2 regions of the Pseudonocardia sp. 2-7 genome follow, and region 2 is predicted to be linked to the other one. Evidence: predicted binding sites of a transcription regulator. Region 2 holds the regulator's gene; the other holds the start of a gene.

Region 1 (15,209 bases), 720 kb from region 2:
AACGATCGGGCGTCGGCCTTGACGATCTGGGCGCGGCCGATTGCGAACGACGTGGTCAGGTCCTCGGCGCCGTAGCTGCCGCCGCCGTAGTCGACGCCCTTGAGCGGCGCGTCCACGGTGACCTTCGTGCCCGACGGCCAGTACTCCTTCGGCCGCCAGTGCACGCGCGAGCCGCCGTTCTCGTCGGGCAGCCAGCCCCATGCGCCCTCGACCTTCTTCGAGGTCGTGACCTCGAGGACCTTCTCGATCGCGGCGCGGTCCTCGACGTGCCGGTCGAACTGGATCTCGATCGGCGCCGCGATGCCGACGGTGCGGTCGTCGCCGATGTTCAGGGTGCCGCGCACGGTGTGGGCGGGTTCCAGTGTCGCGACGGTGCCCTGCACGGGGGTCGCCGTGCCGTCCGGGGCGACGGCGCGCCCGTGCCAGGTGTAGGTGGTCGCGAAGTCCAGGTCACCGCTGCTGGTCCAGGTGGTGCGGTCCGGGGACAGCGCGCCGTCGACGGCGTCGCCGTCCGGGCCGGTCAGCGACACCCCGTCCAGCGTGCTGCCCGCCGCGCGGACCGAGACCGGCTGCGCCGGGTTCGCCGACGACGCCGAGGCGGCCGGCTGGTAGCTCACCTGTGGTCCGGCCGGGGCCGGGGCGGCCTGCGGCACCGCCGGGTCCTGCGGCGGGGCCGCGAGGGCCACCGCCCCGACGACGCCCAGCGCGCCGATCAGCGCCACCACGACGATCAGTACCCGTCGCAACCGTTCCCCCGCGTACTCGATCTCCTGCGTTGCGCACCGACCGTACGCCGGGATCCGGTCCACGTGATCGGCAGGAGGACGGTGCTCCCCCGTGCGGCGCAACGTGAACCGGACGTCGATGTACAGAGGGTGTCAGACGGCGCAGTTCACCAGCACCGGTTCGGGATGCAGGGTGACGCCGAACCGCTCGGCGACGCCGCCCTGCACCTCACGGGCCAGGGCCAGCAGGTCGGCCGTCGTCCCGCCGCCGCGGTGGGTCAGGGCCAGCACGTGCCGCGTCGACAGCGACACCCGGCCGCCGGGGCCGGCGTGCCCGCGGCCGAACCCGGCGTTCTGGATCAGCCCGGCGGCGCTGAGCTTGACCCGGCCCTCTCCCGCGGGCCACGCGGCCAGGCCGTCGACCTGCGGCGCCCGCTCGGTGGGCAGGATCGGGTTGGTGAAGAACGAGCCGGCCGACCAGGTGTCGTGGTCCTCGGCGTCGAGGACCATGCCCTTGCCGCGACGCAGCCCGAGCACCGCCTCGCGGACGGCGGCCGGGTCGGTCCGCGTCTCCGGGTCGACGCCGAGGGTGCGGGCGAGCTCGCCGTAGCGGATCGGGGCGGAGCGGCCGTCGGCGTGCAGCGCGAAGCGCACCCGCAGGACGATCGCGTCGTCGCTGCCCTTGAGGACGCTGGTGCGGTAGGCGAGCCCCAGGTCGGAGGCGGGCACGTGCGCGCGGACGGTGCCGGTGCGCCGGTCGTAGAGGTCGACGTCGACGAGCAGGTCGGCGACCTCGACGCCGTAGGCACCCACGTTCTGCACCGGGGTCGCGCCGGTCCGCCCGGGGATCCCGGACAGGCACTCCAGCCCGCCGAGCCCGTCGGCGACGGTCGCGGCGACGACGTCGTCCCAGTCCTCACCGGCCTCGACGGTCAGCAGCACCCGGTCGCCGTCGCGCTCGTGGCCGATCCCGCGCCCCGCCAGCAGCACGGCGGTGCCGTCGAACCCGGCGTCGGCGACGACGAGGTTCGACCCGCCGCCCACCAGCAGCACCCGTTCCCCGGCCCGGTCGGCCGCGGCGACGGCGTCGACCACCTCGGCCGCGCCCTCGGCGCGCACGATGCGGGAGGCCGGTCCGCCGAGGCGCAGTGTGGTGTGCGCACTGAGCATCGGGTCGACCGTTGTCGGAGCGGGGGAACTCACGACCGCAACGGTAGCCTTCGCCCATGCCGCGCTCGATCGACTACCGCGCAACGTCCGCGCATCCGGCCTCGAAGGTCTACGCGGCGATGGTCGACCGCGATCTCCTGGAGGAGCAGCTGCGTCACATCGGCGGCCCCGGGGCCGGGGTGACCGCGTACGAGACCACCGCCGACGGCGTCCGCTACACGCTGCGGCACGGGATCCCGGGCGAGCACCTGCCGTCGATCGTGTCGTCGTTCGTGCCCGGCGGGGACCTGCAGATCGACCGCAGCGAGCAGTGGCGGGCCGGCGACTCGGGCGTCTACGACGGCACCGGCTCCGTGAAGGTCATCGGCACCCCCGCCACCGCACGGTCGGTGATGCGGATCGCCGACGTCGACGGCGGCAGCGAGGTCCGGATCCGGGCCGAGGTCACGGTCAAGGTCCCGCTGGTGGGTGCGAAGATCGAGCAGGCGGTCGCCGGGCAGATCGAGCAGCTGCTCGCCGCCGAGACCCAGTTCACCCTCTCCCGGATCTCCTGATGCCCCACTACGTGATCACCCTGTCCTGTCCGGACCGCACCGGCATCGTCGCGCGGATCAGCACGTTCCTCGCCGAGCTCGGCGCCTCGATCACCGAGGCCGCGTACCACGCCGACGTCGAGGCCGGGGTGTTCTGCACCCGCCAGGTCGTCGACGCCGCGTCGGTCCCCTTCGGCGTCGACGAGCTCCGCGCCCGGTTCGCCCCGGTCGCCGCCGAGCTGGGCGGTGAGCACCGCATCTCCGACACCGGCGTCCGCAAGCGCGCCGTGCTGCTGGTGACCCGCGACCAGCACTGCCTACACGACATCCTCGGCCGGGTGTGGGCGGGCGAGCTGCCGGTGGAGATCACCCGCGTGATCGGCAACCACACGTCGCTGGAGCCGGTCGTCGCCGCGCACGGCGTGCCGTTCCACCACGTGCCCTTCCCCGCGCCCGGCGACCCGACCCGCGAGCAGGGCAAGGTCACCGCGTTCGAGGAGATCCGCAAGCTCGTCGACGACGACTCCCCCGACGCGATCGTCCTCGCCCGCTTCATGCAGGTCCTGCCCGCGCACCTGTGCGAGGCCTGGGCCGGGCGGGCGATCAACATCCACCACAGCTTCCTGCCGTCCTTCGCCGGGGCGCGGCCCTACCACCAGGCGCACCGGCGCGGGGTCAAGCTGATCGGCGCGACCTGCCACTACGCGACCGCCGACCTCGACGCCGGCCCGATCATCGAGCAGGACGTCGCCCGCGTCGACCACGGGGACACCGCGACCGACATGGTGCGCCGGGGACGCGACATCGAACGCCTGGTGCTGGCCCGGGGGCTGCGGTGGCACCTGGAGGACCGGGTGCTGATCCAGGGCAACCGGACCGTCGTCTTCCGCTGAGCCCGCAGCCCTGCGGCCCGGCCCTGCCGGGTCGCGCGCAGCAAAGTGTCGTCGAGATGCAGCTCAGCGGGAATTGTGGATCTCCGTGGCCCGCTGAGCTGCATCTCGGCGTACGTCCTCGTTCGCGATGGCGATGGCGTCCGGCCGATCCGGTCCGTCGGCCGGGGCAGCCGGCGCACGATCAGCGCGTGACGATCCCCGGATGGCCCGAGGTGTTCCGCGGGACCGCGGCCGTGGCGGCGGGTCTCGTCACGCCCGACCTTCTACGAGGGCCCCGTTACCGCAGGCTGCTCCCGGACACCTACGCGCCGGCCGACCTGCGCCCCGACCTACGGCTCCGCTCGCTCGCGGCGCACCGCTGGGCCGGATCGGACGCCGTGCTCAGCGGATACTCGGCCGCCGAGCTGCTCGGCGCGTCGTGCGCACCGTGGGCCGCACCGGCCGAGGTGACCGTCGGTGCGGCGCACCCCGGAGCCCGCTCCCGTGACGGTGTGCTCGTCCGCCGCGACGTCCTGCACCCCGACGAGGTGACCGAGGTCCGCGGCGTTCGGGTCACCACGCGTGTCCGCACCGCGTTCGACCTCGCGCGGCGTCTGTCCCCGACCGAGGGTGTCGTCGCCGTCGACGCACTGTCCCGCGGGTCGTTCGCCCCGGACGTGCTGCTGAACCTCGCGGTCCGGCACGCCCACGCCCGGGGTGTCCGACGGGTGGTCGACGCGACGGCGTGGGCCGACCCGCGCGCCGGCTCCCCGCCCGAGACCCGGCTCCGGCTGATCCTCGTCCGGGGTGGCCTCCCGCGGCCGGTGCCCCAGCACCCGGTCCTCGACGACGCCCGGCGCACGGCGCTGTGGCTGGACCTGGCCTACCCGGACCACCACCTCGGCGTCGAGTACGACGGCGGCGGCCACTTCGCGACGCCCGAGGCGGCCCGCGCCGACGCCGGGCGGCACACCCGACTCGTCGCGGCGGGGTGGCGGGTGCTGCGCTACACCGCACCGGACATGCATCGACGGCCCGACGAGATCGTCGCCGAGGTGGGCCGGGCCCTCGACCGCACTCGCCGAGATGCAGCTCAGCGGGTCGTGGAGATCGACAAATCCCGCTGAGCTGCATCTCGGCGAACTCCCCCCGGGGGGCACGCGACGGCGCCCGCCCCGCGTGCTGCGGGACGGGCGCCGGGTCGTGCGGCTCGGGCCGCGGGTCGGACGGAGGTCAGGCCGCGGACTGCTCGGCCGTCGCCGCGTCGTGGGCGGGCTCCAGGGCGATCGCCAGGACCTCGGAGACGTCGGCGACCGGGTGCACCCGCAGCTCCTCGCGGACCGAGGCCGGGACGTCGTCCAGGTCCGGCTCGTTGCGCTTCGGGATGATCACGTCGGTCAGTCCGGCCCGGTGCGCGGCGAGCAGCTTCTGCTTCACCCCGCCGATGGGCAGGACCTTGCCCTGCAGCGTCACCTCGCCGGTCATGCCGACCGAGCTGCGGACGGGACGTCCGGAGGCCAGCGACGCCAGCGCCGTCGTCATCGTGACGCCGGCGGACGGGCCGTCCTTCGGGACCGCACCGGCCGGGACGTGCACGTGCAGCTTGCGCGACGCGAGGTCACCGGCCAGCCCGCGCGAGCGCAGGTAGGACAGCGCGATCGAGACGGACTCGGTCATCACCTCGCCCAGCTGCCCGGTGATCTGCAGGCCCGGCTCGCCGTCCATCGAGGTGGCCTCGATGAACAGCACGTCACCACCGGCGCCGGTCACCGCCAGCCCGGTCGCGACGCCCGGCACCGAGGTCCGCTCGGCGGACTCCGGCGTGAACCGCGGACGGCCGAGGTAGGTGACGAGCGCGTCGGCGTCGACGTGCACCGGGCGCTCGGTCTCCGACGCGTCCAGCTGGACGGCCACCTTCCGCAGCACCTTCGCCAGGCCCCGCTCCAGCTGCCGGACCCCGGCCTCCCGGGTGTACTCGGCGGCGATCATCGACAGCGCGACGTCGGTGAACTCGACGTCGCCGTCGTCGAGACCGGCCTTGGCGACCTGGCGCGGCAGCAGGTGGTCACGGGCGATCGCGACCTTCTCCGGCTCGGTGTAGCCGTCGAGCGTCACGATCTCCATGCGGTCGGCCAGCGGGCCGGGGATCGCGGAGCCGTCGTTCGCCGTCGCCAGGAACAGGACGTTCGACAGGTCGAGGTCGACCTCCAGGTAGTGGTCGCGGAACGTGTGGTTCTGCGCCGGGTCGAGGACCTCCAGCAGCGCCGCGGTCGGGTCACCGCGGAAGTCGCTGCCGACCTTGTCGATCTCGTCGAGCAGCACGACGGGGTTCATCGAGCCGGCCTCGCGGATGGCGCGGACGATCCGGCCGGGCAGCGCGCCGACGTAGGTGCGCCGGTGACCGCGGATCTCCGCCTCGTCCCGAACGCCGCCGAGCGCGACGCGGACGAAGTTCCGGCCGAGCGCGCGGGCGACCGACTCCCCCAGTGACGTCTTGCCGACGCCGGGCGGACCGACCAGCGAGAGCACCGCGCCCGAGCCGCGGCCGCCGACGGTGTCGAGACCCTTGCGCTCGCGACGGGCGCGGACGGCGAGGAACTCGACGAGGCGCTCCTTCACGTCGTCGAGCCCGGCGTGGTCGGCGTCGAGGATGCGGCGGGCCTCCACCAGGTCCGACGAGTCGGTGGTCGTGGTGCTCCACGGGATGTCGAGGACGGTGTCGAGCCAGGTCCGGATCCAGCCGGACTCCGGGCTCTGGTCCGAGGAGCGCTCCAGCTTGCCGACCTCGGTCAGCGCGGCCTTGCGGACGTCGTCGGGCAGATCGGCGGCCTCCACGCGGGCGCGGTAGTCGTCGGAGCCCTCCGGGTCGTCCTCGCCGAGCTCCTTGCGGATCGCGGCGAGCTGCTGGCGGAGCAAGAACTCGCGCTGCTGCTTCTCCATGCCCTCGCGGACGTCGTTCGAGATCTTCTCGGTGACCTCCTGCTCGGCGACGTGCTCCTTGGTCCAGCCCAGGAGCTTCTCGAGCCGGGCGTCGAGGTCGGTCTCGGCGAGCAGCTCGGCCTTGTGCGCGACGTCCAGCCACGACGCCCACCCGGCGAGGTCGGCGAGCGCGCCCGGGTCGTTCGTCTGCTGCACGGAGTCGATGACCTGCCAGGCTCCCCGCTGCTGCAGGATGCCGATCACCAGGGCCTTGTACTCGCGGGCGAGCTCGTGGGTGCGACCGGTGGGCTCGCCGGCGTCGACCGGCTCGGCCTCGACCCAGAGCGCCGCGCCGGGGCCGGAGACCCCCGACCCGATGCGGGCGCGGCGCTCACCCCGCACGACGGCGGCCCGGTCCCCGTTGGGGAGCCTGCCGATCTGCTCGAGCACGGCGACGACGCCGATGGCGCCGTAGCGGCCGTCGATGCGGGGCACGACGAGCACCCGTCTCCCGTCGTCGCGGTCCTGGGCCGCGGCGGTGGCCGCATCGACCGCAGCACGGGTGTCGGAGTCGTCGAGACGGACGGGGACGACCATGCCGGGCAGGACCACGGCGTCGTCGAGGGGCAGGACCGGGAGCGTCAGCACGTCACTCATGTCCTGCCCAACCACACGGAGGGTCCTCCGCTTCCCGGAGTTGAGTCGTGTCCGCTCAGGGCGAACGCGACCACCGGAGCACGTCACGGCGACCGTGGGCACACCGGGTTCCGCGGGCGGCCAGTTCCTGCCGCTGCCCGCGGGCTGGACCTCGGCCGACGGGCCCGCCGTCCCGCTCCCCCGCGGGGGTGGCCACCGGCTGGGGTGCACCGCCGCGGAGGCGGCCCGCAGCACGGGCTGCCGACTCAGCGCGCGAGGTCCGGCACGACCTCGGCGCCGGGAAGCGACGCCAGCAGGTCGCCGGGCACCGCCGGCTTCCCGCCCGCGTCCCGCTCCCGACGACGACGGCGTCGGCCCCGGCGACCCCGGGCGACAGCCGGAGCGGCCAGTCCGCGGGGAGCCCGATCGGGGTGATGCCGCCGTAGGCCATCCCGGTCAGGGCGACGGCGTCGTCCATCGGCGCGAACGACGCCGTGCGCACGTCGAGGCGGCGCTTCACCGCGCCGTCGACGTCGACCCGGGTCGTCGCGAGGACCACGCAGGCGACGTACCGGGTCTCGCCGCCACGCCTCCCGGCGACGACCACGCAGTTCGCGGCCCGTTCGACCGGGGAGGAGTAGGCGGCACAGAACGCGGCGGTGTCGGCCAGGTCGGGATCGATCTCGGCGACGGCGATCCGGCCCGCGTCGAGCCCCGCCAGCGCGACGGCGACGGGCTCCGCGAGCAGGTCGGGCCGGGCCGGCGCCGGGACGGCCGTGAGCGCCCCGAGGACCGGGGGGTTCACCAGCGCGGTCCGCCGCCCTGGACCTCCATCACCGCGGGCTTGACGTCGACCAGGTAGACCAGCGTCGCGACGGTGGCGGCCAGCCAGAACATGGCACCGCCGAACATCGGGCCGTTCGTGATGATCAGGAGCAGCAGCGCGACGCCGGTGATGCCCAGCCATGCGTTCTTGGTGAGCTTGCCCGCCGCGGTGAAGGCGTCCGCACGTTGCATCAGTGCGTGCCCGAACGAGAACCCGCCGACCACGACCATGATCCACTTGATCACGAAGATGATCAGTTCATCGGGAGCACCTGGCAGTGACAGCACTCGGCCAGGGTACGGACAACCCGGGCGTCGGTCACGTCCGGCGCCGGATCCGGGCAGGACGATCCGCATCCGCACACGACGGCGCCCCCGGCCGATCGGGATCGGCCGGGGGCGCGGGTCGTGCTCACCGGGCGCGGGGCCCGGCGGGTGTCACTTCTTGGCCGACGCCGTCGAGGTACCGCGGCGGGTGGTCGGCTTGCGGGCCGGGACCTTCGCGCCGGTGGCGGTCTTCGGGTCGGTCTTGGCGGCGGTGCGGCGCGCGGTCGAACGCGTGGTCGTCGCGACCTCGTCGCCGGCCTCCTCGATCGCCTCGGCGGCCTCCTTCGAGACCTCGGTGACGACCTCGGCGGCCTCGCTCGCGGCGGTCTGGGCGCGGCGGGCGGCCTTCTCACCGACCGAGCGGGTCTGCGTGGTGACCGCACCCAGGGTCTTGACGGCGACGTCGTGGGTCTCGTCCACGAACTCGTCGACGCGGGTGTCGAACTTCTCGGTCAGACCCTCGACGGTCGCGATGGCCTGCTTGACCTGCGGCTGCTTGCGGATCCGGCCCCAGGCCTTCTCACCGCGCTGGGCGAATCCGACGTAGACGCCCTCGACCTCGGAGCGGAACTCCTCGACCTGCTTGCGGATGTTGTCCGAGGACAGCTTGCCGCGGAGCTCCTTGAGCTCGTCGGGGAGCTCCTGGACGCGGGTCTGCACCTCCTCGGCGCGCTTGGTGGCGGTGGAGCGGGCGTCGGTGACGGCCTTGCTCACGGTGGTGACGGCGAAGTCGCCGGCGCCGAGCACGGCGAGCAGCGGGGTGCGGACGACCTCGGCCTGCTCGGCGGTCTGCTCACGCAGCTTCTGCACGTCGGCGCTGGTGGGGAGGTTCACGGCCATGGTGATCACTTCCTCGTATCGGTGGGGGTGTCGGTGGTGCCGGCAGAGAGGCCGTTCTCCCTGCGAAAGGACTCGTAGACATCGAGCAGCACACGTTTCTGCCGCTCGTTGAGAGTCGGATCGGTGAGCACCGCGTCGGTCACCTGACCGGCGGGCCGCTCCTCGAGGATCCCGGCGCGGACGTACAGCGCCTCGGCGGAGATCCGCAGCCCCTTGGCGATCTGCTGCAGTATCTCGGCGGACGGCTTGCGCAGCCCGCGCTCGACCTGGCTGAGATACGGGTTGCTGACGCCCGCGGTGCGGGCCAGCTGCCGCATGGAGACCTGGGCGGCCTCGCGCTGGGCGCGGATGTAGGACCCGATGTCCTCCACCGCGTGCCCCACGGTCTGACCGACGCTCTCGACGGCCTGCGCGACGCGCTCGACGGGTTCGACGGACTCACGCTCTCCGTGCTTGCGCTCGGTGGCCATCCATCTCACCTCCGCCTCGATCCGTTCCTCACTGACGGAACCGACCGTACGCGGCGCCGCTAGCTCCTGCAAGCACAGTGCTAGCGCTGGTCACGTGGCGTGCGCCACGTCGGTGACGGCCCGGTGACGGTGCGATGTCATCCGGGGACACCCGACCGATCACCCGATGACGAGCTCCCCCACGGTGTGGATGACCAGGCCGGCGAGCGCCCCCACGACGGTGCCGTTGATCCGGATCCACTGCAGGTCCCGCCCCACCTGGAGCTCGATCTTGCGCGAGGTCTCCTCCGCGTCCCAGCGGGCGACGGTCTCGGTGATCAGGGTGGTGATCTGGTGCCGGTAGTGCCGCACGACGTACGACGCGGCGTCCGCCAGCCAGCCGTCGAGCTTCGCGCGCAGCTCGGCGTCGCGGCCCAGCCGCCGCCCGAAGGCCATGAGGCCGTCGCGCACGCGCAGGCGCAGCTCGTTCGACGGGTCGTCGGCGGCGTCGAGGACCATGGACTTCACGACCGTCCAGGCGCGGCCGATGAAGTGCTGCACCTCCGGGTGCTCGACGACCTGGCGCTTGACCTGCTCGGCGCGCTCCATCGTCGTCGCGTCGTGCTGCAGGTCGCGGGCGAACTCGGCGAGGTAGCGGTCCACGGCGTGCCGCAGCGGGTGCTCGGGGTCGGTCTTGACCGCCCAGGCGTACCCGCGGATCTCGGCGAACAACTTGTCGGCCACGAGGTCGTCGACGAAGCGCGGCGTCCAGGACGGTGCGCGATCGTGCACGACCCGCAGGACCATCTCCTGGTTGTCGGCGACCCAGTCGTAGGCGCGGTCGCAGACGAGGTCGACCAGCCTGCGGTGGGCGCCGTCGGCCAGGACGCCCTCCAGCGCCTTGCCCATCGGCGGACCGACCGGGATCTCCATCAGCTTGCGCACCGCGACGGTCTCGATGACGTTCTGCACGTCCTCGTCGCGCAGCACGGTCACGAGGGCCCGCGCGGCGGTGACCAGCTCGGTGGTGATCCGGTCGGCGTTGTGCTGCTCGGCGATCCACCGCCCGACCGACTCGCTGACCCCGATCCGCTCGAGCTTGTCGCGGACGACGGACTCGGACAGGAAGTTCTCCCCGACGAAGTCCCCGAGGCTGTCACCGATCATGTCCTTCTTGCGCGGGATGATCGCGGTGTGCGGGATCGGGATCCGCAACGGGTGCCGGAACAGCGCGGTCACCGCGAACCAGTCGGCGAGCGCACCGACCATGCCGGCCTCGGCGGCGGCCCGGACGTAGTCCGCCCCGGGGACACCGCGGACGACCTCGAAGTACTTCGCGACGAAGAACACGACCGTCGCGCCGAGAAGGAACCCGGTGGCGACGGCCTTCATGCGCCGCAGGTCGCGCCGCTTCTGCTCGTCACCGGGGCCGAAGCCGCCGAGAGGGACACTGGGAACGGATCCGACGGTGCGGTCCCGCTGCGGGACGGGGGTCGGGCGCTCCGGCGCGCGGGAGGTCTGCACACACCCATAGTGCCCGGGGACACCGACATCGGGCGGCGGGGGCACGCGCCGTGGGTCCCGGCCGGGCCCGGGGGATGTCCCGCCGGACCCGGCCGTGGCCGGTGGAGCGGCTGCGCGGCGAGGGAGAAGTGCCCCCTCGGGCGCCGCTTCCGGGCGTACCGCCCGGCCGGTCCCGGCGTCCCCCGCGGGTGATCGGCGGGGACGGCAACGGGACGGAACCCGGGCGGGCGGTAGCGGTCGCGCGGGCCGGATCCTCGGTTCCGTCCGGGCCGCGCGGGAGGGTCAGCGCCGCAGGGCGCCCGGGACGCCGGACTGCTCGGCCCGCGCCTCCTGCTCGTCGGGCAGGGCCTGCTCGCTGTTGCGACGGCGCACCGCGTCGCAGATCGCCTCGACGACGACAGCGGCCTCGGGCACCCGGTAGCCGACCCGCGCCGGGGCCACGCGCCACTGCACCCAGCCCTCGGGACGCTCGGTCGGCGGGGCGACGACGCCGATGCCGTCGGTGTGCAGCACCACGTCGGTGTGCAGGCTCAGCTCGGCCGGGAGCGCGTGCCGCGGGCTCATCGGGAACCACCAGGTGCCCTCGGGCGTCGCGGCGACCGGCACGACCTCGCCGGCCTCACGCAGCGTCCGGCAGACCTGGCGACCGATGACCGCCGGGACCTCGACCACGTCGAGCACGTCGCCCGTCGCGAGCATGACCTCCGCGCCCGGCCCCGGCACGAGCGGCCAACCGTGGTCGGCGTACTCGCGAGCGGCCGCTCGCAGCTCCGCGCCGTAGACGGCTCGGTAGCTGTCCCACCAGGACATGGAGGTCACTTCCTTCCGCTTGCGCGACAACCCCTGTGGTGCCGCTTTCCCTGTGAAGTACAACACCAGGATCGGGCTCCGGGCACGAGTTCGCGAGGGGTACGCGGCGAGGGTGCGCAGCGGCGAGACGAGCGGGGAACGCCGACCGCACGGCGTCGCGACCACCGGTGAACGGCGGGTGACCGGGCGCAGCGGACCGACGACCGGTGGCAACCCCGCCGCCGTCCGGCGCAGTGCCGGTCGTCGTACCGCTCGACATGCCTCGTGCGTCGATTGTCTTTATCATCGAGATGGTTGCGACGATCGGAAGGACTGGACATGGCGTCGACGACGGCGAGGGCGGGCCGCACGGCAGGCCCGGCCACCGGGATGGACACGGCACGCACCTGGGCGGTGCTCGCCGCGGCGGTGCTGCAGGCGGTGGCGGGCTCGCTCGGCGGCAGCGGGACGTTCGGGGAGTCGCAGCGGGTGCTCAGCGACCGCTACCCCTCACTGGTCACCCCGGCGACGGTGGCGTTCTCCGTGTGGGGCCTCATCTACCTGGCCCTGCTCGTGTACGCGGTGTACCAGTCGCTGCCCGGGCAGCGGTCGCGCCCGGTGCACCGGGCGACCGGCTGGCTGTTCGTGGCGACGGCGGCGCTCAACGCGGGCTGGATCGTCGTGTTCTCCCAGGAGCTCCTGGGCACCGCGCAGCTGCTGATCGTGGCACTGCTGGTGACCCTGGCCGTGGTGGTGCACCGGCTCGCCGCGTTCCCCGCCGAGGGAGTGGCCGACCGGGCACTCCTGCACGGCCCGCTGGCCTTCTACACGGGCTGGGTGTCACTCGCGACCGTGGCCGGGTTCTCGGTGACGCTGACCTACTGGGGCGCGCCGCTCGGCCCGGTGACGGCCGCGGCACTCCTCGGCGCCGGCGTGCTGGCCGCGGGCGTCGCGACCCGGCGGACGACGGCGGCGCTGCCCTACGCGGCGACGGCCGTCTGGGCGCTGGTCTGGGTCGCGGTGGAGTCCGCGGCGGCCGGGACGGTGCCGGTGACCGTGGTCGCGGCGCTCGGCGTCGTGGCGGTGGTCGTCGCGGCGGCACTGCGGGCGCGGGAGGGTCTGCGGCCGGCCTTCGGCTGACCCCGGGAACGACGACGGCGCCGGTCCCCGAGGGGAGCCGGCGCCGTCGCGGTGCGCGGGTCGTGCCCGCGCAGAAGTCAGATCACGCGGACCGAGTCGGCCTGCGGGCCCTTCTTGCCCTGGCTGGCCTGGAAGTCGACGCGCTGGTTCTCCTCCAGCGTGCGGAATCCGTTCGACTCGATGGCGGAGTAGTGGACGAAGACGTCCGGTCCCTCGTCGTCGGTGGCGATGAAGCCGAAGCCCTTCTCGGCGTTGAACCACTTGACGGTGCCCTGCGGCATAGCGTGTGTCCTTCTCAGATGGAGCGGTTCCGGCCCTCACAGCAAGAGCCGGAGGTCGCGTGGACACCGCCGTGGCACCTCAGCACCGATCGACGACGCCCACCGTCACAACTTCACACGGACGCTTCGCGGCGATCGGAGAAGAACGACTGCAACCGACGCGGACGCTACCACGGCTCTCCGGCACGTCGACCGTCCTCACTCGACGCCCCCGCACGGGCCCGTTCCGCGACGCCGACCGCCCGTCGCACCACTCCGGCGCGATCACGGAACGTGAGATCCGATCCGCCGATCGGCGACGGGCGGTCATCACCGTCCCGAACGGGTGAGCGCAGGACGTGTTCCACGCCGTCGGGTGAGCGCCGGGCGCCCGTCCTCCCCGATTCGGGTGGTGACGGCGGTCCGGGCCCGTCCAACGGCCCCCTCCGTCCCCGGACGGGGTCGCCCGTTCCGGGTGCGTTGCGGTGCGATCCGCTCACAGCGTGACCGATGGGGCCCCTGTGACTCGTGTGGCCACGATCGGGCCACTGGTGGACGACGCCCGGTGACCGCAAGCTCAGCGCCGTCCGTCACCCCGTGCAGCAGCACAGCGAACTGGAGAGACCGTGCGATCCCGAGTCACCACTTCCGTCGCCCTGACCCTCATGATCGGCACCCTGGGTGTGTACGGCGCCGGCGTGGCCGGCGCGGCCGAGCCCGTTCGTGCCTCCACCCCGGTCACGACCGTCACCCACGCGCCCGCCGCGGTGTCCGACGGCCCGCTGGACCGGTTGTTCGACACGCTCTTCGGGAACGGCGCGGCGACCGCCCCGGCGACGCCCACCGACACCACCGTCCCCGTCCAGGACGTGCCGACCCCGGCCGCACCGGGCGTTCCCGCGGCTCCGGGCGTCCCGGCCGCTCCGGCCGTCCCCGGCGCGCCGGCCGCGCCGCAGGTTCCCGCCGCCCCGGCCGTTCCGGGTGCGCCGGCGGCACCGGCCGTGCCCGCCGTCCCGGCTGCGCCCGCCGCTCCGGCCGTGCCCGCGGCCCCCGCCGCTCCCGCGGTGCCGGCCACCCCCGCCGTCCCGGGGACGCCGGCCGCGCCCGCCGTGCCCGCGGCCCCGGCGGCTCCGGTGGCGCAGGTCGCCCCCGCGGCGCCCGCCGCCCCGGTCGCCCCCGCGGCGCCGGCCGCCTCGGTGACCCCGGCCGTCGCCGTCACCTCGGACACCGCGGGCCGGCAGGCCCCCGAGCCCCCGGCCGTCCCGGGCGCTCCGGGCGTTCCGCAGGCGCCGGCCGCCCCGCAGGCCCCGGCGGCCCCCCAGACCCCGGCCCTCCCGCAGGCGCCGGCCGCCCCGGGCGCTCCCGCGGCCCCGGCGGTACCCGCCGTCCCGGGTGCGCCCACCGCTCCGGCGGCCCCGGCCGTCCCGGCCGCTCCGGCGGCCCCTGCAGCTCCGGGTGCCCCGGCCGCTCCCGCCGTGCCCGCGGCCCCGGCAGCACCGGGCGCCCCGGCCGTCGCCACCGCCCCGGACGGCACCGCCGCTCCGCAGGCCCCGGCCGACGCCCGGACCCAGGACACCGCCCCGACCCGCCCGAGTCTGTGGGAGCGACTGTTCGGCACCACCCGCTGACCTGCGACGCAGGCACCACCACGCGACGGCGTCCCGCACCGGGGCGCCGTCGCGGTGCGTCTCAGGGGAGCTCGGTCGCCCAGCCCCGCTGCAGCGCCCGCAGCACCTCGTCGAGCAGGTCGGCGAGCTCGGAGCCGTCGTCGGCCAGCCAGCGCTCGTAGGCCGCGATGCACACGCCCAGGCAGGCGTGTCCGACGCTCTGCGGGACGAGCTCCGAGGCGTCCTCGCCACGACGCTCGGCCACGTAGTCGGCCACGACCTCCCGCCACGAGGCGTAGCGCAGCGTCGAGTGCGCCTGCAGCGCCGGGGTCTGCAGGATCAGTCGCAGCCGGCGCCGGTGCCAGGGCTGCTCGTCCGGCTCGACGTGGTTGAACTCCAGCACCGCCCGCCGGACCCCCTCCAGCGTCGGCAGGTCCGACGGCTGGGCCGCGAGCACCGCGCGCATCCGCACCAGCTGCTCCTCGAAGGCGCCCCAGGCGATGTCGTTCTTGGAGGCGAAGTACCGGAAGAACGTGCGACGCCCGATCCCCGCGGCGTGCGCGACGTCGTCGACGGTCGTGTGCTCGAACCCC
Region 2 (15,209 bases):
GATCGCCACGTTCGCGGGCGAGAACTGGACCCCGGAGATCGAGAAGGCCTGGACCGGCGCGTACGGGATCGTCGCGGACGCGATGCAGCAGGCCGCCGCGGCCGAGCGCGGGCCCGCGTCGTGGCTGGGCCGGGTCGTCGAGCACCGCCGGATCGGCTGGGACCTGGCCGTGGTCACCGTCGCGACCGACCAGCCGGTGCCCTACCAGGCCGGTCAGTACGTCTCGGTGGAGACACCGCACCGCCCGCGGCTGTGGCGCTACCTGTCCCCGGCCAACGCGCCGCGGCGCGACGGGACGATCCAGTTCCACGTCCGCGCGGTCGAGGGCGGCTGGGTCAGCCGCGCGATCGTCGCGCACAGCCGGGTCGGCGAGACCTGGCGGATCGGCCCGCCGATGGGCCGGATGGCCGTCCCGCAGAACACCCGTCGCGAGCTGCTGATGGTGGCCGGCGGCACCGGCGTCGCCCCGATGAAGGCGCTGCTCGACGAGGTCGGCCGGCGCCCCCAGCCGCCGCGCACCCAGGTGTTCGTCGGCGGCCGCACATGGGACGACCTGTACGACTTCACCTCGCTGCGCAAGCTGTCCTACAACTACCCGTGGCTCGACGTCATCCCGGTCGTCGAGTACGAGGACGAGCCGTCCGGGGCCGAGACCGGCACCCTGGCCGACGTCGTGACCCGGTTCGGCGCCTGGAGCGACCACGACGTCCTGGTCTGCGGGTCGCCGTCGATGATCCGCTCCACGGTGTCGCGGATGCTGGTCGCGGGCACGCCGCTCGACCGCATCACCTACGACCCGTTCACGATGGACTGAGCAGGCCCGTACGCCACGACGGCCGCCCTCCCGCGCCGGGAGGGCGGCCGTCGTCGTCGCGGGGCCCGGTCAGAAGGCCTCGGTGGTACGCACCGACAGCACGTGCAGCTCCCGGCTGCCGGTGAACGCGTCGCGCCCGTGCAGGAAGCGGTAGTTGTCGAGGACCAGCAGGTCCCCGCTCTCCAGCCGGAACCGTGGTGCGGCCTCGAACGCGGTGGCGAGCACGTCGGCGTAGGACTCGATGTGCGCGAGGTGGGTGTCCCAGTACGGCTCGCGCGGCACCGGCAGCGCGTAGTCGCTCGCTCGGACCGCACGCCGGCCACCACGGGTGTGCTCGATCATCCGGCGCAGCAGCGGGGTCGGCGGCACACCGCGCGGCGGGTTCGTCCGGCTGCCGAAGAAGTCCACGTCGCAGCCGGTCAGGAACCCGTGCAGCGACGGGTGCTCCGCGGCGATCCGCTCGGCGAGCGCATAGCCGTCGACGAGCACCGAGTCGCCCCCGGACGGCGCCGGGGAGGTGCAGTGCATGAACAGGAAGTCCTCGTCGGGGTCGCGCAGCCGTACGGTGCGGCCGTGCACGTCGGCCTCGAGGAACGCGCCGTCGTTGTGCAGGCCGAGGACCGGCGAGTCGGTCCCGCCCTGTGGCCGGATGCCGAACAGCTCGCGCAGCCGCCCGCCGAGCAGGGTGGCCGCGGCGACGACCATCGCCTCCGGGTCCGGGCCCGCGCCGGGGATCCGGACGACGCCGTCGCGGGCCAGCACCTCCCGGGCCTCGCCGAACGCCGCCGCGCGGGGCACGACCCCGGTCTCGTCCACCAGGCTCTTGAGCTCCGGTCGCGCCTCGCCCCTGCGCCGTCCGTCGGTTCCGGTCATCGCCACGACGTACCTCCTGCCGTTCATCCGTACTCGCAGCAGTCTGGCAGGAACGAAGCGATGTCAGAACTGTCCGGTCGGACCGGTCGTCCACCGGCGTTCCAGCCCGCGGCCCAGCGAGGTGACGAGCAGCGCCGTCCCGACGACGGCCAGCGCGGGCAGCAGGACGAGCTGCGGGGCGTTGAACAGGAACTGCCGCCCGTCGGCGAGCATCGCCCCCCACTCCGGGGTGGGCGGCTGCGGACCGAGCCCGAGGAACGACAGCCCGGCCACGGTCAGCAGGACGTTCGCGAACCGCAGGCACAGGTGCGACAGCAGCGGCCGGGCGAGGTTCGGCAGGACGTGCCGGAACGCGATCCGCAGCGGCCCGGCGCCGACGGCGACGGCGCCCTCGACGTACTCGCGGGCGCGTTCGCGGACCACGAGCTGGTAGGTGAGCCGGGCGAACGGCGTCCACCCGGCGACGACGATCGCCACCAGCAGCGACCACACGCCCGGCGCCCCGCCGGACGCGGCGACCACCACGAGACCGATCAGCACCGCCGGGATCGCGACGAGCACGTCGATGGTGCGCTGGAACAGCTGCCCGACCGCCCGTCCGCACCAGGCCGCGAGCACGCCCAGCACCGTCCCGATCCCCGCGCACAGCGCGAGTGCGACCAGGGTGAACCCGACCGAGAGCCGGGCGCCGACGGCGAGCCGGGCGAGCACGTCGCGGCCGAGCTGGTCGGTGCCGAGCGGGTGCGCGGCCGACGGCCCGGCGAAGCGGTGGGACAGGTCGTTGGCGACCGGGTCGAGCGGCAGCAGGGCGACCACGACGAGCACCCCGAGCAGGACCAGCGCCCCCGCCTGCCACCACGTCGCGTGCCGGGCGACGCGCGCGCGTGCGTCCGCCGGGCGGGCCAGTGCCGGGGCGGTCACCGGACGGCGCTCCGGGCGACCGGGTCCAGCGCGAGCGCGAGCAGCTCGGCGAGGATCCCGGCGACGGCGGCGACCAGCACGATCGCGAGGAGCCCGGCCTGCACGACCGGCAGGTCCTGGCCCAGCACGGCGTCGTAGAGCAGGCGGCCCAGGCCGGGGACCGCGAACAGCACCTCGACCACGACCGAGCCGCCGAGCAGACCGCCGAGGAACAGCCCGGACAGCGAGGTCACCGAGGTCAGGGCCAGGCGGCCGCCGTGGCGCCACAGCACCCGTCCGTCGCTGATGCCCTTGGACCGCGCGACGGCGACGTGCGGGCGGGCCAGCGCGTCGAGGGTCTCGGCGCGCACGAGCTGGGCGGCGAGCGCGGCGGGGAACGCGGCGAGCGTGACCACCGGCAGCACGGCCTGGTCGACCCCGCCCCAGCCGGTCGCGGGCAGCACCGGCACGGTGACGGCGAAGGCGAGCACCAGCGCCGTCCCGAGCACGAACTCGGGGATCGCGACACCCAGCACCGAGCCGGTGGTCAGGACCCGGTCGAGCCGGCCGCCGGGACGGCGCGCGGCGCGTACCCCGAGCGGGATGCCCACCAGGGCCGCGAGCACCAGCGCGGCGAGGGCGAGGGTCAGCGACACCCCGAGCGCGGGCCAGAGCAGGCCCGAGACAGGAGTACGGCTGGTCCAGGAGATCCCGAGGTCGCCGCGCAGCAGCGCGCCGGCCCAGCCGGTGAACTGGTCCCACCAGGAGCCGTCGAGGCCGTACTGCTCCCGCAGCGCGGCCAGCACCGCCGGGTCCGGGTCGGACTCCCCGGTCCGGCTGCGCAGGATCGCGAGCGCGGTGTCCTGGCCGGAGAACCGCGGGAGCAGGAACACCAGCACCGCCGCGGCCACGGCGACCAGCGGTAGCGCCAGCAGCCTGCGCGCGACGAGTGCGGTCACTCCGTCGTCGCCAGCCCGGGGACGACCAGCGACCTGGCCAGCGGGTCGACGGTGTAGCCGGTGACCCGGTGCCCGACGCCGTTCGCGTTGGTGTGCACCAGCGGGACCCCGACGACGTCGGCGTTCAGCTTCGCCGCGGCCTCGGTGAAGACCTTCTGCCGCGCGGCCGGGTCGGTCTCGGTGGCCAGCGGGGCGAGCAGGGCGTCGAACTCCGGCGAGCAGTAGTGGTTGAGGTTGTAGGAGCCCTGGCAGGTGTAGTCGGTGGTCAGCGTGGCGCCGGCGTCCGGCACGTCGAGCAGGTAGCTGCGGGAGAGCAGGTACATGTCGAAGTCACCGGCGAGCAGCTGCGGCTCGCGGGCGTCGTAGTCGCCGATGCGGACGGTGGCCTCGATGCCGGCCCCGCGGAGCATCTCCTGGACGGCGGTGGCCAGGGTCGGGAGCTCGGGGCGGGCGCCGTAGGCACCCAGCTCGATCCGCAGCGGGTTGTCCGGGCCGTAGCCGGCCTCGGTCAGCAGCTGCCGGGCGCGCGCGGGGTCGGCGGGCGGCGGGGCGTCCTGCGAGCCCCATGCCACCGCCGGGCCGAACAGCTCCGAGGCCGGGACCGCCGACCCGGCGAGGGCCTGCTCACCGAGCGCGGTGCGGTCCACCGCGGCGGCGACGGCCTGACGCACCCGGATGTCGGCGAAGGGCGTGCGGGACTGGTTGAGGATCAGCGACGCCGTCCGGGGCGCGGCGACGGTCTGGTTCACGTACTCGTCACCGCTGAACTCCAGCGCGCTGGACTCGGGGAGCTCCTGGGCGATGTCGGCGTCACCGGCCCGCAGGGCCAGGGCGCGGGCGGCCGGGTCGGGCACGAAGTTCGCGGTGACACCGGCCAGCTGCGGGCGCTCGCCCCAGTAGCGGTCGTTGCGGGCGAGGGTCACCGACTGGGTGCCGTTCGCCCGGGTGATCGTCATCGGGCCGGTCCCGGTCTGCTGGACCGACGGCGGGGTGGTCCGGTACGCCGACGGCGCCAGGATCGCGGTGTTCGCGCTGGACAGCCGCAGCGGCAGGATCGGGTCGGGCTTCGTCGTCGTGACGCGCACGGCGCCCGCGCCGTCCGCGGCGGCCTGCAGACCGATCCCGCGCACCGCGCGCGGCGGCGCGGCGACGCCGGCCACCCAGTTCAGGGCGGTCGCGGCGGCCTGCCCGGTGAGCGGCTCGCCGTTCTGGAAGGTCACGCCGGGACGCAGCTCGAACCGCCAGGTCCGCGGGTCGGACTGCTGGGCCCACGCCGTCGCCAGTGCGGGCCGCGGCTGCCCGTCCGGCCCGGACGCCACCAGGGACTCGGTCACCCCCAGCTGGGAGACGACGAACGCGTCGTCGGTGTCCACCCCGTAGCCGGCCGACGGGCCGAAGGCCATCGCGATGGTGGCCTGCCCGTCCGGGACGACCCGGCCGCTCCCGCCGCCGGTGCCACCGCACGCGGTCAGGACCGCGGCGCTCACCGCCAGGGCGGCGGCGACCCGCAACCGGGAACGACGGGGTGCTACGACGGCGGGCATGGCGACCTGTCCTCTCCGGCGCCCTCGACCGTGTGTCACCCGGCGCCCGGAAGATCTTCGGTAAGCCTGTACACACGGTCAAGTATCTTCATGCATGCGCATATGTCGTTACTGCCATCGAGTCGCGACTGCAGTGGGCGACCTGGTACCACTTCGTGGTGCTCCGCAGTCTGCTCCGCCGCCCCGCCGATCCCGAGTCGGACCCGCGTCCCGCGGCCCCGCTCCGCGTGGGTCGCCGGGCGCACTTCAGCGGGCTCCCGCCGGTCATGAAGCTGCTGATCAGCACCCAACTGGCCTTCAACGTGGGCTTCTACATGGTGCTGCCCTACCTGGCCACGCACCTGGCCGAGGACCTCGGGCTCGCCGCGGCGGCCGTCGGGCTCGTGCTGGGGCTGCGGACGTTCAGCCAGCAGGGGCTCTTCGTGATCGGCGGGACCCTGACCGATCGGTTCGGTGCGAAGCCGGTCGTGCTCGCCGGGTGTGCGCTGCGCGTGACCGGATTCATCCTCCTCGGGGCCGCCGGGACGCTGCCCGCGGTCATCGGCGGGGCACTGCTGACCGGGTTCGCGGCCGCCCTGTTCTCGCCTGCCGTCGAGTCGTCGCTGGCGCGGGAGGCCGGGGAGCGGGAGCGCGCCGGGGAGGGCCCGCCGCGGACCGAGGTGTTCGCGATGTTCGCCGTGGCCGGTCAGATCGGGACGGTCACCGGGCCGCTGGTCGGCACCGCGCTCATGCTGGTCGACTTCCAGCTCGCCTGCCTGGTCGCCGCCGTCGGCTTCGTGCTGGTGGGGCTGGCGCACTGGCGGTGGCTGCCGTGGCGGGAGGCCGAGCAGGCCGGACGGCCCATGCTCGCGGGCTGGGGCGAGGTACTGGGCAACCGGCGCTTCATGCTGTTCGCCGCCGGCTACTCGGGCTGGCTGCTGTCCTACAACCAGCTGTACCTGGCGCTGCCCGACGAGCTGGAGCGCATCGGCCGCACCGCGGCGCTGGGATTCCTGTTCGTGCTGATGTCGGTGCTGGTCATCACCCTGCAGATGCGGGTGACGACGTGGGGACACCGGATCGGGGCCGGCCCCTCGGTGGTGCTCGGGTTCTGCCTGATGGCCGCGTCGTTCATCGTCGTCGCGGTGGCGCGGCTGCTGCCGGGCCTGCCGGGGTGGTGGGCGCTCGCCCCCGCGGTGCTGATGGTGCTGCTGCTGACCTTCGGCGAGATGTTCGCCGTGCCGGTCGCGCAGGACCTGGTGCCCCGGCTCGCCGGGGAGCGCAGGCTGGGCGCCCACTTCGGGGTGCTGGCCTCGTTCGGCGGGCTGATGGTGCTCGTCGGCTCGACGGGCGTCGGCGCGCTGCTGGACCCGGCGTTCCCGCCGGCGCTGCCGTTCGCGGTGCTGGCCGCGGTCCCGCTGCTGGGCGCCGTGGTACTCGGGCTGCTGGCCCGTCGCGGGGTCCTGACGGCGGCCTGAGCCGTCCGGGCCCGCACCGCCCGGGGGACTCAGCCGTCGTCTGCGGGGCGCCAGCGCACGACGGCCTGGCGCCGGTCCACCGGCACCAGGTCGCGCCGGTAGGAGCGGTGCACCGCCGCCGTGGCCTGCGCGGCGGCGGCACGGACCGCGTCGAGCTCGGCAGTGGCCTCCTCGAGGCGTGCCGAGAGCTCGTCGACCATCTGCTCCAGCTCGATGATCCGCTTGACGCCCGCGAGGTTCACGCCCTCCTCCTGGGAGAGCCGCTGCACCTCGCGCAGCAGCGCGATGTCGCGCTGGGAGTAGCGACGCCCGCCGCCCGCGGACCGGCCCGGGCTGACCAGGCCGATCCGGTCGTAGCTGCGCAGGGTCTGGGCGTGCAGGCCGGACAGCTGCGCGGCGACCGAGATGACGAACACCGGGCTGTCGTGTGCCACGTCGACGGTCAGCGGTTCCTCCCCGTCCCGGGGGGTGCGTCGTCCGGCCACCGCCATCACCTCCTGGTGCTACCGAGCAGATCGGCCCGCGGGTCGAACGACGACGTCGCCTCGGCATAGGCCTCCAGCGCACTGGTGGCCGCCTCGTCCAGCTTCTGCGGCACCGCAACCTCGACGGTGACCAGCAGATTGCCCTTCTTCCCGTTCCTGCGCTCGACCCCACGCCCCGACACCCGGAACGTCCGGCCGCTGGCGGTCCCCGGCGGTATCCGCAGCGAGACGGTGCTGTCGAGTGTCGGCACCGTCAGGGTCGCACCCAGAGCCAGCTCGGGGAAGGTCACCGGCACGGTGAGGGTCAGGTCGTCGGAGTTCTTCGACGACCGCCCGAAGATCCGGTGCGGGGTGACCGAGACCGTGACGTAGAGGTCACCGGCGGGTGCGCCGCCGCGACCGGGCTCGCCCTGGCCCGCGAGCCGGACCTTCTGCCCGTCGTCGACGCCGGCGGGGACCCGCACCGTCAGCGACCGGGTCCGGGTGGACACGCCGTCGCCGTGGCACTCGGGGCACGGGTCGTCGATGATGCGGCCGGTCCCGCGGCAGTCGCGGCACGGCTCGGAGAACGAGAACGCGCCCTGGCTGCGGTTCACCAGACCCTGACCGGAGCAGGTCGGGCAGGTGCGCGGGGTGCTGCCGGGCCGGGACCCGGTGCCGCCGCAGCGCTCGCAGCGCCCCGGCGAGGACAGCTTGATCGGCACCGTCGCGCCGCGCACCGCGTCGTCGAAGGAGATGGTCAGGCTGCTCTCGACGTCCTGACCGCGGCGGGCACCGGCCGTGCCGTACCCGCCCGCACCGCCGGCGTTGTTCCGCGCGGTGCGGCCGAAGATGTCGCCGAGGATGTCGCTGAAGTCGCCGGCCCCGGCACCGCCGGAACGGCCGGCCTGGCCGAACAGGTCGTTGATGTCGAAGCCGCCCTGGCCGGCGCCACCGGGACGCGCACCACCGGGGAAGCCACTGCCGGTGCCGAACCCGCCGAAGCCACCGCCGCCCGCGAACATCGCGCGGGTCTCGTCGTACTCCTTGCGCTTGGACTCGTCGCCCAGCACGCCGTAGGCCTCGGAGACCGCCTTGAAGCGGGTCTCGGCCTTCTCGTCACCGGGGTTCGCGTCCGGGTGCAGCTCGCGGGCGAGCTTGCGGTACGCCTTCTTGATCTCGTCCTGGGACGCCGTCGAGGAGACGCCCAGCTCGCGGTAGAAGTCCTTCTCGATCCAGTCGCGCTGGGTCACTCCGCCTCCTTCCCGATCAGACCCGCGGTGCGGCGGGAGGCCGGTCGCCTCCCACCGCACCGCGCGGTCACGTCCCTTCCCGTCCTGGTCAGGCCGGGTTCTGCGGCTCGCCGTCGCCGGCGTCCGCGCCGCCCCCGGCCGGAGCCTCGGGGCGGTCCTGCACGGTCACCATCGCCGGCCGGAGGACCCGGTCGGAGATGCGATAGCCACGGCGCAGCACCGTCGACAGCACGGTGACCGTGGGGCCGGAGCCCTCGGCCGGCTCGTGCTGCACGGCCTCGTGGAGCTGCGGGTCGAAGGACTCGCCCTCGGTCCCGAACGGCTCGAGACCCAGCTTGGTCAGCACCGTGGTGACCTTGTCGGCCGCGGCCTTGAACGGTCCCGTGAGGTCGCCGTGCTGGGCGGCGCGCTCGAAGTCGTCGAGCACCACCAGCAGGTCGTTCGCGAAGGAGACCTTCGCGTCCACCTTGGTCTGCTCACGGTCCCGGTCGGCCCGACGCCGGTAGTTGGCGTACTCGGCGCTGACCCGCTGCAGGTCCGCGGTGCGCTCGGCGACCTCGGCCCGCAGCTTCTCGAGCTCCGGGTCCTCCCCGTCGGCCGGGCCCGCGACCTGCTCGCCGTCCCCGGCCGGGGCCGCCGTGTCGACGGCCCCGTTCGCGTCGGCGTCGGGACGGACCTCGCCGGTCTCCGGGTCCACCTTGCGGCGGTCCCGGAACGTCACCGGCTCCTCCTGCTTCTGTTCGTCAGCCATGTCGACCGTCCTGTCGTCCCGTGGATGGCCGCCGGCCGTCACTTGTCGCCCTTGGCGTCCTTGTCGTCGTCCACGATCTCGGCGTCGACGACGTCGTCCTGCGCGTCGGAGGCACCGGCCGCGCCGGCACCACCCTCGGCACCGGCACCCGCGGCGCCCTCGGCACCGGGCTGCGAGTACAGGGCGGACCCCATCTTCTGGGACTCGGTGGCGAGCTTCTCCATCGAGGACTTGATCGCCTCGTGGTCGGTGCCCTTCAGCGCCTCCTGGGTCTCACCCAGGGCGGCGTTCACCGCGTCCTTCACGTCGGAGGGGAGCTTCTCGTCGTTCTCCTTGACGAACTTCTCCGTCTGGTAGACGAGGGTCTCCGCCTGGTTGCGGGTCTCCGCCTCCTCGCGACGCTTGGCGTCCTCCTCGGCGTGCGCCTCGGCCTCCTTGACCATGCGGTCGATGTCGTCCTTGGACAGGGCCGACCCGCCGGTGATCGTCATCTCCTGGCTCTTGCCGGTGCCCATGTCCTTGGCGGACACGTTGACGATGCCGTTGGCGTCGATGTCGAAGGAGACCTCGATCTGCGGGACGCCGCGCGGCGCCGGCGCGATGCCGGTCAGCTCGAACATGCCGAGCTTCTTGTTGTACGCGGCGATCTCGCGCTCGCCCTGGAAGACCTGGATCTGCACCGACGGCTGGTTGTCGTCCGCGGTGGAGAAGATCTCCGAGCGCTTGGTCGGGATCGTGGTGTTCTTCTCGATCAGCTTGGTCATGACGCCGCCCTTGGTCTCGATGCCCAGGGACAGCGGGGTGACGTCGAGCAGCAGGACGTCCTTGACCTCACCGCGGAGCACACCGGCCTGCAACGCGGCACCGGCGGCGACGACCTCGTCCGGGTTGACGCCCTTGTTGGGCTCCTTGCCGCCGGTCAGCTCCTTGACGAGCTCGGTGACGGCGGGCATCCGGGTGGAGCCACCGACGAGCACGACGTGGTCGATCTGGTTCACCGAGATGCCGGCGTCCTTGATGACCTGGTTGAACGGGTTGCGGGTGCGGTCCAGGAGGTCCTGGGTGACCCGCTGGAACTCCGCGCGGGACAGCGTCTCGTCCAGGAACAGCGGGTTCTTGTCCGAGTCGACCGTGATGTAGGGCAGGTTGATGCTGGTCGACGAGGAGCTGGACAGCTCGATCTTCGCCTTCTCGGCGGCCTCGCGGAGCCGCTGCATCGCCATCTTGTCCTTGGTCAGGTCGATGCCCTGGGAGGACTTGAACTTGTCGACGAGCCAGCTGACGACCCGCTCGTCCCAGTCGTCACCACCGAGGTGGTTGTCGCCGTTGGTGGCCTTGACCTCGACCACGCCCTCGGCGATCTCCAGCAGGGACACGTCGAACGTGCCGCCACCCAGGTCGAAGACCAGGATGGTCTGCTCCTTGTCGCCCTTGTCGAGGCCGTAGGCCAGCGCGGCCGCGGTCGGCTCGTTGACGATCCGGAGCACGTTCAGACCGGCGATCTGGCCGGCCTCCTTGGTCGCCTGGCGCTGCGCGTCCTCGAAGTACGCGGGCACCGTGATGACGGCGTCGGTGACCTCGTCGCCCAGGTAGGCCTCGGCGTCCCGCTTCAGCTTCTGCAGGACGCGGGCGCTGATCTCCTGCGCCGCGAAGGTCTTGCCGTCGATCTCCGACGTCTTCCAGTCCGTGCCGATGTGACGCTTGACCGAGCGGAACGTGCGGTCGGAGTTGGTGACCGCCTGGTTCTTCGCCGACTGACCGGTGAGGACCTCGCCGTTGCGCGCGAACGCGACGATCGACGGAGTGGTGCGGGCACCCTCCGAGTTCGCGATCACCGTCGGCTCGCCACCCTCGAGGACGGCGACGACGGAGTTGGTGGTCCCGAGGTCGATACCGACCGTACGAGCCATGGTGACTGCCTCCGAGATGTGTGGGGTGTGAGTGCGTCCGGCTCAAGTTGTACCAGGCCGGGGAGCGCCTCGTGCATCGCCCTTGAGTGGGTCCTGCTCAACTTGCTCTCATGGGGGTCAACGGGCGACCCGGAAGACTTGTTCCCGGGGGACTCAACTTTTATCCACGACGTTCGCGGGTGCTCCGAACGGCCGTCGACGGGGGTGGGGCGGGCTAGCCTGTGGGCCGCTCGTTCGTCCTCGGAGGATCACCGTGCTCGGACCCGCTCCGCGTGGGGCAGCCGTCGCCGCAGTGCTCATCGGCCTCACGCTTCCGCTCGTCGGGTGCCGGTCGGCACCGAACTCCGGGGATCCGATGGCCGCGGCGCCCCTGCCTCCACGACCAGCAGCCGTCGACGTCAGCGGACGCCAACCGTGCGACCTCGTCGATGACGCCCGGCGCGCCGAGCTCGACCTGGACGCAGGGCGGCCCGGCGAGGTGACGATCGACGGCAAGCCATCGCCCACATGCACTTATCTGGGACGCACCCCGAAGATCGACTCCAGCGTCCAGTTCCTGCCGGTTCCCGCTGCCGAACTGGCCCGGGCTCCGGGGGTGACGTTCGATTCGCTGGCCGGGTACTGGATGGTGCGGTCGTCCGACCGATCCGAGACCTTTCCGGGGTGCGACATCGTCGTGGACATCGCCGACGACACATCCCTGCGGACGCAGTCCCAGGCTCTGGCGACGAACCTCCGCGACGCAGGTCTGACGGACAGCTCCCTGTGTGACCGCTCCCAGGAGCTGGCGGACGCGGTGCTCGCTGAGCTCACAGCGCGCTGATGCCGCGTCGACCCGGGGAGTTCGCGTGCGTGAACGCCTTCGTCGAAAGGGCCGTCGTGGATCGGCGACGTCTCTAACGTTCGCCCATGTCTCCCGGGCCGTCCGCTTCCTCTCCGGCTGATCCCATCCTGCTGAGTCAGATCTCTCCCGCCACCGTGCTGCAGGTCGGCGAGACCCTCAATCGTCAGATCGACGACATGCGATCGGCGCTGATCACTGCACGCACCCGCCGGGTCGAGCGATGTGGAACCGATCCCATCTCGGAACTCGCCACTCCGGCGTTCGACGACAAGTACCAGCACATCCTCGAAGTTCACGCAGCCCACCAGGACGAACTCGAGCAAGCCGTCCGGGGCCTTCGTCTCGTGGCGGAGTCCTACCAGCTGAACGAGACCGACATCGAGAAGTCGTTCGGCCCGAAGGCCACAGGCGATTCGTGATGGCCTTCCACCAGCAGTTCAACTTCGCTGCCAGGACCCTCCAGGAGAAATACGCCTGGGTGGTCGGGAAACCCGGCTCGACAGCGGTCGCCGACGCCGCAGCCGCACTCCGCACCGCGGACGCCGAGCTGCGCTCCGCATCGGACGAGGCCCGGAAACGCATGGCCGAGCTGGGCATCTCCTGGCAGGGCCCCGCCGCGGCCGCCGCCCAGCAGTCCCTCGACGGCATCACCACCTCGATGATGTGCACCGCCCCCGTCACCGCGAACGGCGCGACCCAGCTGGACGCCTACGGGCAGTCCTTCGACCGCGCCCAGGCCGCCATCGCCGCCCTGGATCCCACCCCGCCGGGCATCTTCACCAGCGGTGTCCGCAACCTCCACCTGCTGGCGAGCACCCCGTTGACCGGGCTGAGCGCCACCGTCGCCGACTACGTCACCTCGCTCGAACGCGACCAGCGGCACAGCGAGGAGGCCGACCGCGTCCTCCAGGAGCATCTCGACACGGCGTCGGCGATCGACGACCGCTTCCGCACCGTCGACCCGGGGTCGGCCGCGACGCCCACCGGTGCGGGAGGTCCGGCGCCGGGCTCGGCCGGGGCCGGCGGTCACGGCCCGGCGGGTGTCGGGGCCGGCGGCGGAGCCACCCCTCTCGGCGGAGGCGGTCCGGGAACCGGCGTCCCGGACCAGCCGGGCGGCGGGCCCCGCCCCGGACCGGACGGCGTCGGTGCTCACGGCGGGCCGGGGACCGAGGGATCGGGGTTCGTCGGATCGGGCCCCGGCACGCCGGACGTCGGGAGAACCGCGGGGCCCGGTGGTCCCGGGACCACCGGCGACGGCGTGGCCGACCGGGACCGCGGCACCGGGCTCCCCGGGCCGGTCGACGTCGTCGCACCCCAGCACCTCGACCCGACGACCACGCCCGCCCCGGACCCGTACCGGCCGGCGGCGGCCCCGGGCCCGTACCCGACGACGACACCGGGCCCCGACCCGCTCGCCGCCCGCGTCGACCTCGGACGCCGGTTCGGCGAACGGACCCGGGCCCAGCCGCTCGTCCCGCCGTCGGCCCCTGGTCCCGGGTACGGCGACCGGCTCCCCGGCGGCACGGGATCCGGTGGCGCGCGCCTGCACGAGCAGTTCGGTCCCGGCGCCCGGACCGCCGAGCCGGCCTGGTCCGCCCGCCCCGGCGAGAGCACCGGACGCGGCGGCGCCCCCGGCGGCTACGGCCCGGTGGCCGGCGGCGCGGGCAGCCGCGACACCCGGGACCACCGCAACCGCTACGTCGTCCCCACCGACGAGGTGTTCGACATCGAGATCGCCGCGACCGACGCCGTCCTGGCCCCCGAGGAGCCCCACCGATGATCGACTGGAACCGCGCCACCGTCCTCACCGCCGCCGAGTTCGACGTCGCCCGGGACCTGCTCGACCTCGGTCGCAACCCCGCGGTCCTGGAGCTGCTCAGCCCCGGGTTCACCGACGTCGAGCGGGCCCGTGTCGTGCGGGGGTGTCTCGACACCCTCGCCGCACGCGGCCTGTTCACCGGCACCGCGTTCGAGCCGGGCCTGGTCGGCGACCTGCGCACGGTCGTCGCACCGGAGTTCCAGCACGACCTCGTGGTCGCACCGCCGTCGTGGCAGCGGGCGCTGGTCGCGCGGCGGGCCGGGCGCGCGGTGCTGGCCACCCGGATCGGCGACGACGTCGCGCTGGTCCGCGTCCCGCCCGACGACGCGTCGGCCGTCCTGGTCGAGCTGCTCGGCGAGGTCGTACCCGGCCCCGGGGCCGGGGTGCGGATCCCCGTCGCGGTGCTGGGCGAGGCCGCCGAGCGCGCCGACGGCGATCCCGACCGGCTCGTCCACGAGCTCCTGCGGCGGGGCTGCAGCGGGACCGAGGCCGAGATGCTGCGGCGGATGGGGCAGGTCGAGGGCGTCGCCCAGCTCGGCGCCGGCCGGAAGGGACCCGACCCGTGCCGCGCGCCGGGCGTCCTCCTGGTGCACGCCACCACGGACGGCTGTTACGTCCAGCGGCGCCCGACCCCGGACGTCGTCGGCGGCCCGCTCCCCGACGACGCCGTCGTGCACGCCGGTCCGGCCGACGCCGCGTACCTGGTCCGTGAGCTGGACCGGCTCGCCGACGCGGCGCAGCGCCGTCGCGCGCCGGTCGGGACGCACCGGGCCTGGTGAGGGGGCCGGGAACTCGCTCACCGGGTGAGCGGATCCGCAGGGGAGGTGTCCCTGCCGCACGCCGAGATGCAGCTCAGCGGCCTGTGGAGATCGACGATTCCCGCTGAGGTGCATCTCGGCGACACCCCCGCGCACCGGGCCGGACCCGACCGGTGCGAGCAGCAAGCGGCGACGCGGGGCGCGGTCAGCGCAGGACGACGGTCCCCCGCGGCACCTGCCCCGCCGACGCCGGCGGCACGGTGTCGGGCACCTCCCACCCGGACGGGCAGCGACCCGGGGACGACGCGGTCGTCGGCGTCGCGGTACTCGAGGTCGCCGTCGGGCCCCAGCTCGGTGACGTAGCCGTGTGTGGCGAGCTGGGCGTCGTCGAGCTCGGTCAACGGTTCGGCCCGCACCGCGGACACGGCGTACTCCGGCCAGTCGACGCCGGGGTAGGCGTCGTGCAGGTCGGTGAGCAGACCGACGAAGACCTGCTGCCAGCGCAGCGGCATCGACTGGGCCAGTGACCGCGGCACGACGAGGTGGTCCGGGCAGGCACCGGGCGCCGCGGAGTCGAGATAGTCCGAGAGCGGGGAGCGCATGTCGCCCATGATGGCGCCTCGACCCCGCTCAGGCGGGGTTCGGCGTGGTCCCCGGCCGGGTGGCGAGCGGGACGAGATCGGAGAACTCCCACGACACCGGCTGCACGCGGACGGGGAAGTTGCGGTTCGGCGCCTCGACCATCTTGCCGTCGCCCAGGTACATCATCACGTGGTAGATCGTGGTCGGGTCCGAGGTGTCGTGCGCGTAGAAGAGGAAGTCGCCCGGCTGCATGTCCCGGACCGGCAGGTGGCCGCCGGAGT

Evidence for each region. Region 2 encodes HspR, which represses chaperone genes until heat shock. Its sites were predicted from a motif close to ANNTTGAGTNNNNNNNACTCAANNT; they were not measured.
Region 1: lon (endopeptidase La) is a predicted target of HspR. The motif match lies at 6,914-6,938, and genes of this name have one in related genera.

What each region holds. Positions count from the first base shown of each region.
Region 1 is NZ_CP094507.1:574,234-589,442, reverse strand. Features, by position in the region: gene MTO91_RS03010 (L,D-transpeptidase) at 1-746, opposite strand, end outside; gene MTO91_RS03005 (UDP-N-acetylmuramate dehydrogenase) at 879-1,928, opposite strand; gene MTO91_RS03000 (DUF2505 domain-containing protein) at 1,952-2,449, shown strand; gene purU (formyltetrahydrofolate deformylase) at 2,449-3,321, shown strand; gene MTO91_RS02990 (DUF559 domain-containing protein) at 3,510-4,427, shown strand; gene lon (endopeptidase La) at 4,534-6,876, opposite strand; partial or broken gene MTO91_RS02980 (YbaK/EbsC family protein) at 7,122-7,660, opposite strand; gene MTO91_RS02975 (DUF2516 family protein) at 7,657-7,968, opposite strand; gene MTO91_RS02970 (hypothetical protein) at 8,119-8,847, opposite strand; gene MTO91_RS02965 (helix-turn-helix domain-containing protein) at 8,853-9,317, opposite strand; gene MTO91_RS02960 (DUF445 domain-containing protein) at 9,477-10,820, opposite strand; gene MTO91_RS02955 (bifunctional DNA primase/polymerase) at 11,103-11,795, opposite strand; gene MTO91_RS02950 (tryptophan-rich sensory protein) at 11,949-12,749, shown strand; gene MTO91_RS02945 (cold-shock protein) at 12,827-13,030, opposite strand; gene MTO91_RS02940 (hypothetical protein) at 13,675-14,637, shown strand; gene mftR (mycofactocin system transcriptional regulator) at 14,699-15,209, opposite strand, start outside.
Region 2 is NZ_CP094507.1:5,398,412-5,413,620, forward strand. Features, by position in the region: gene MTO91_RS26145 (globin domain-containing protein) at 1-814, shown strand, start outside; gene MTO91_RS26150 (TauD/TfdA family dioxygenase) at 884-1,687, opposite strand; gene MTO91_RS26155 (ABC transporter permease) at 1,751-2,608, opposite strand; gene MTO91_RS26160 (ABC transporter permease) at 2,605-3,546, opposite strand; gene MTO91_RS26165 (ABC transporter substrate-binding protein) at 3,543-5,090, opposite strand; gene MTO91_RS26170 (MDR family MFS transporter) at 5,249-6,547, shown strand; gene MTO91_RS26175 (heat shock protein transcriptional repressor HspR) at 6,577-7,032, opposite strand; gene dnaJ (molecular chaperone DnaJ) at 7,038-8,264, opposite strand; gene grpE (nucleotide exchange factor GrpE) at 8,353-9,015, opposite strand; gene dnaK (molecular chaperone DnaK) at 9,054-10,925, opposite strand; gene MTO91_RS26195 (DUF3558 family protein) at 11,218-11,748, shown strand; gene MTO91_RS26200 (PE domain-containing protein) at 11,835-12,188, shown strand; gene MTO91_RS26205 (PPE domain-containing protein) at 12,188-13,549, shown strand; gene MTO91_RS26210 (ESX secretion-associated protein EspG) at 13,546-14,367, shown strand; gene MTO91_RS26215 (hypothetical protein) at 14,385-14,948, opposite strand; gene MTO91_RS26220 (C40 family peptidase) at 14,977-15,209, opposite strand, start outside.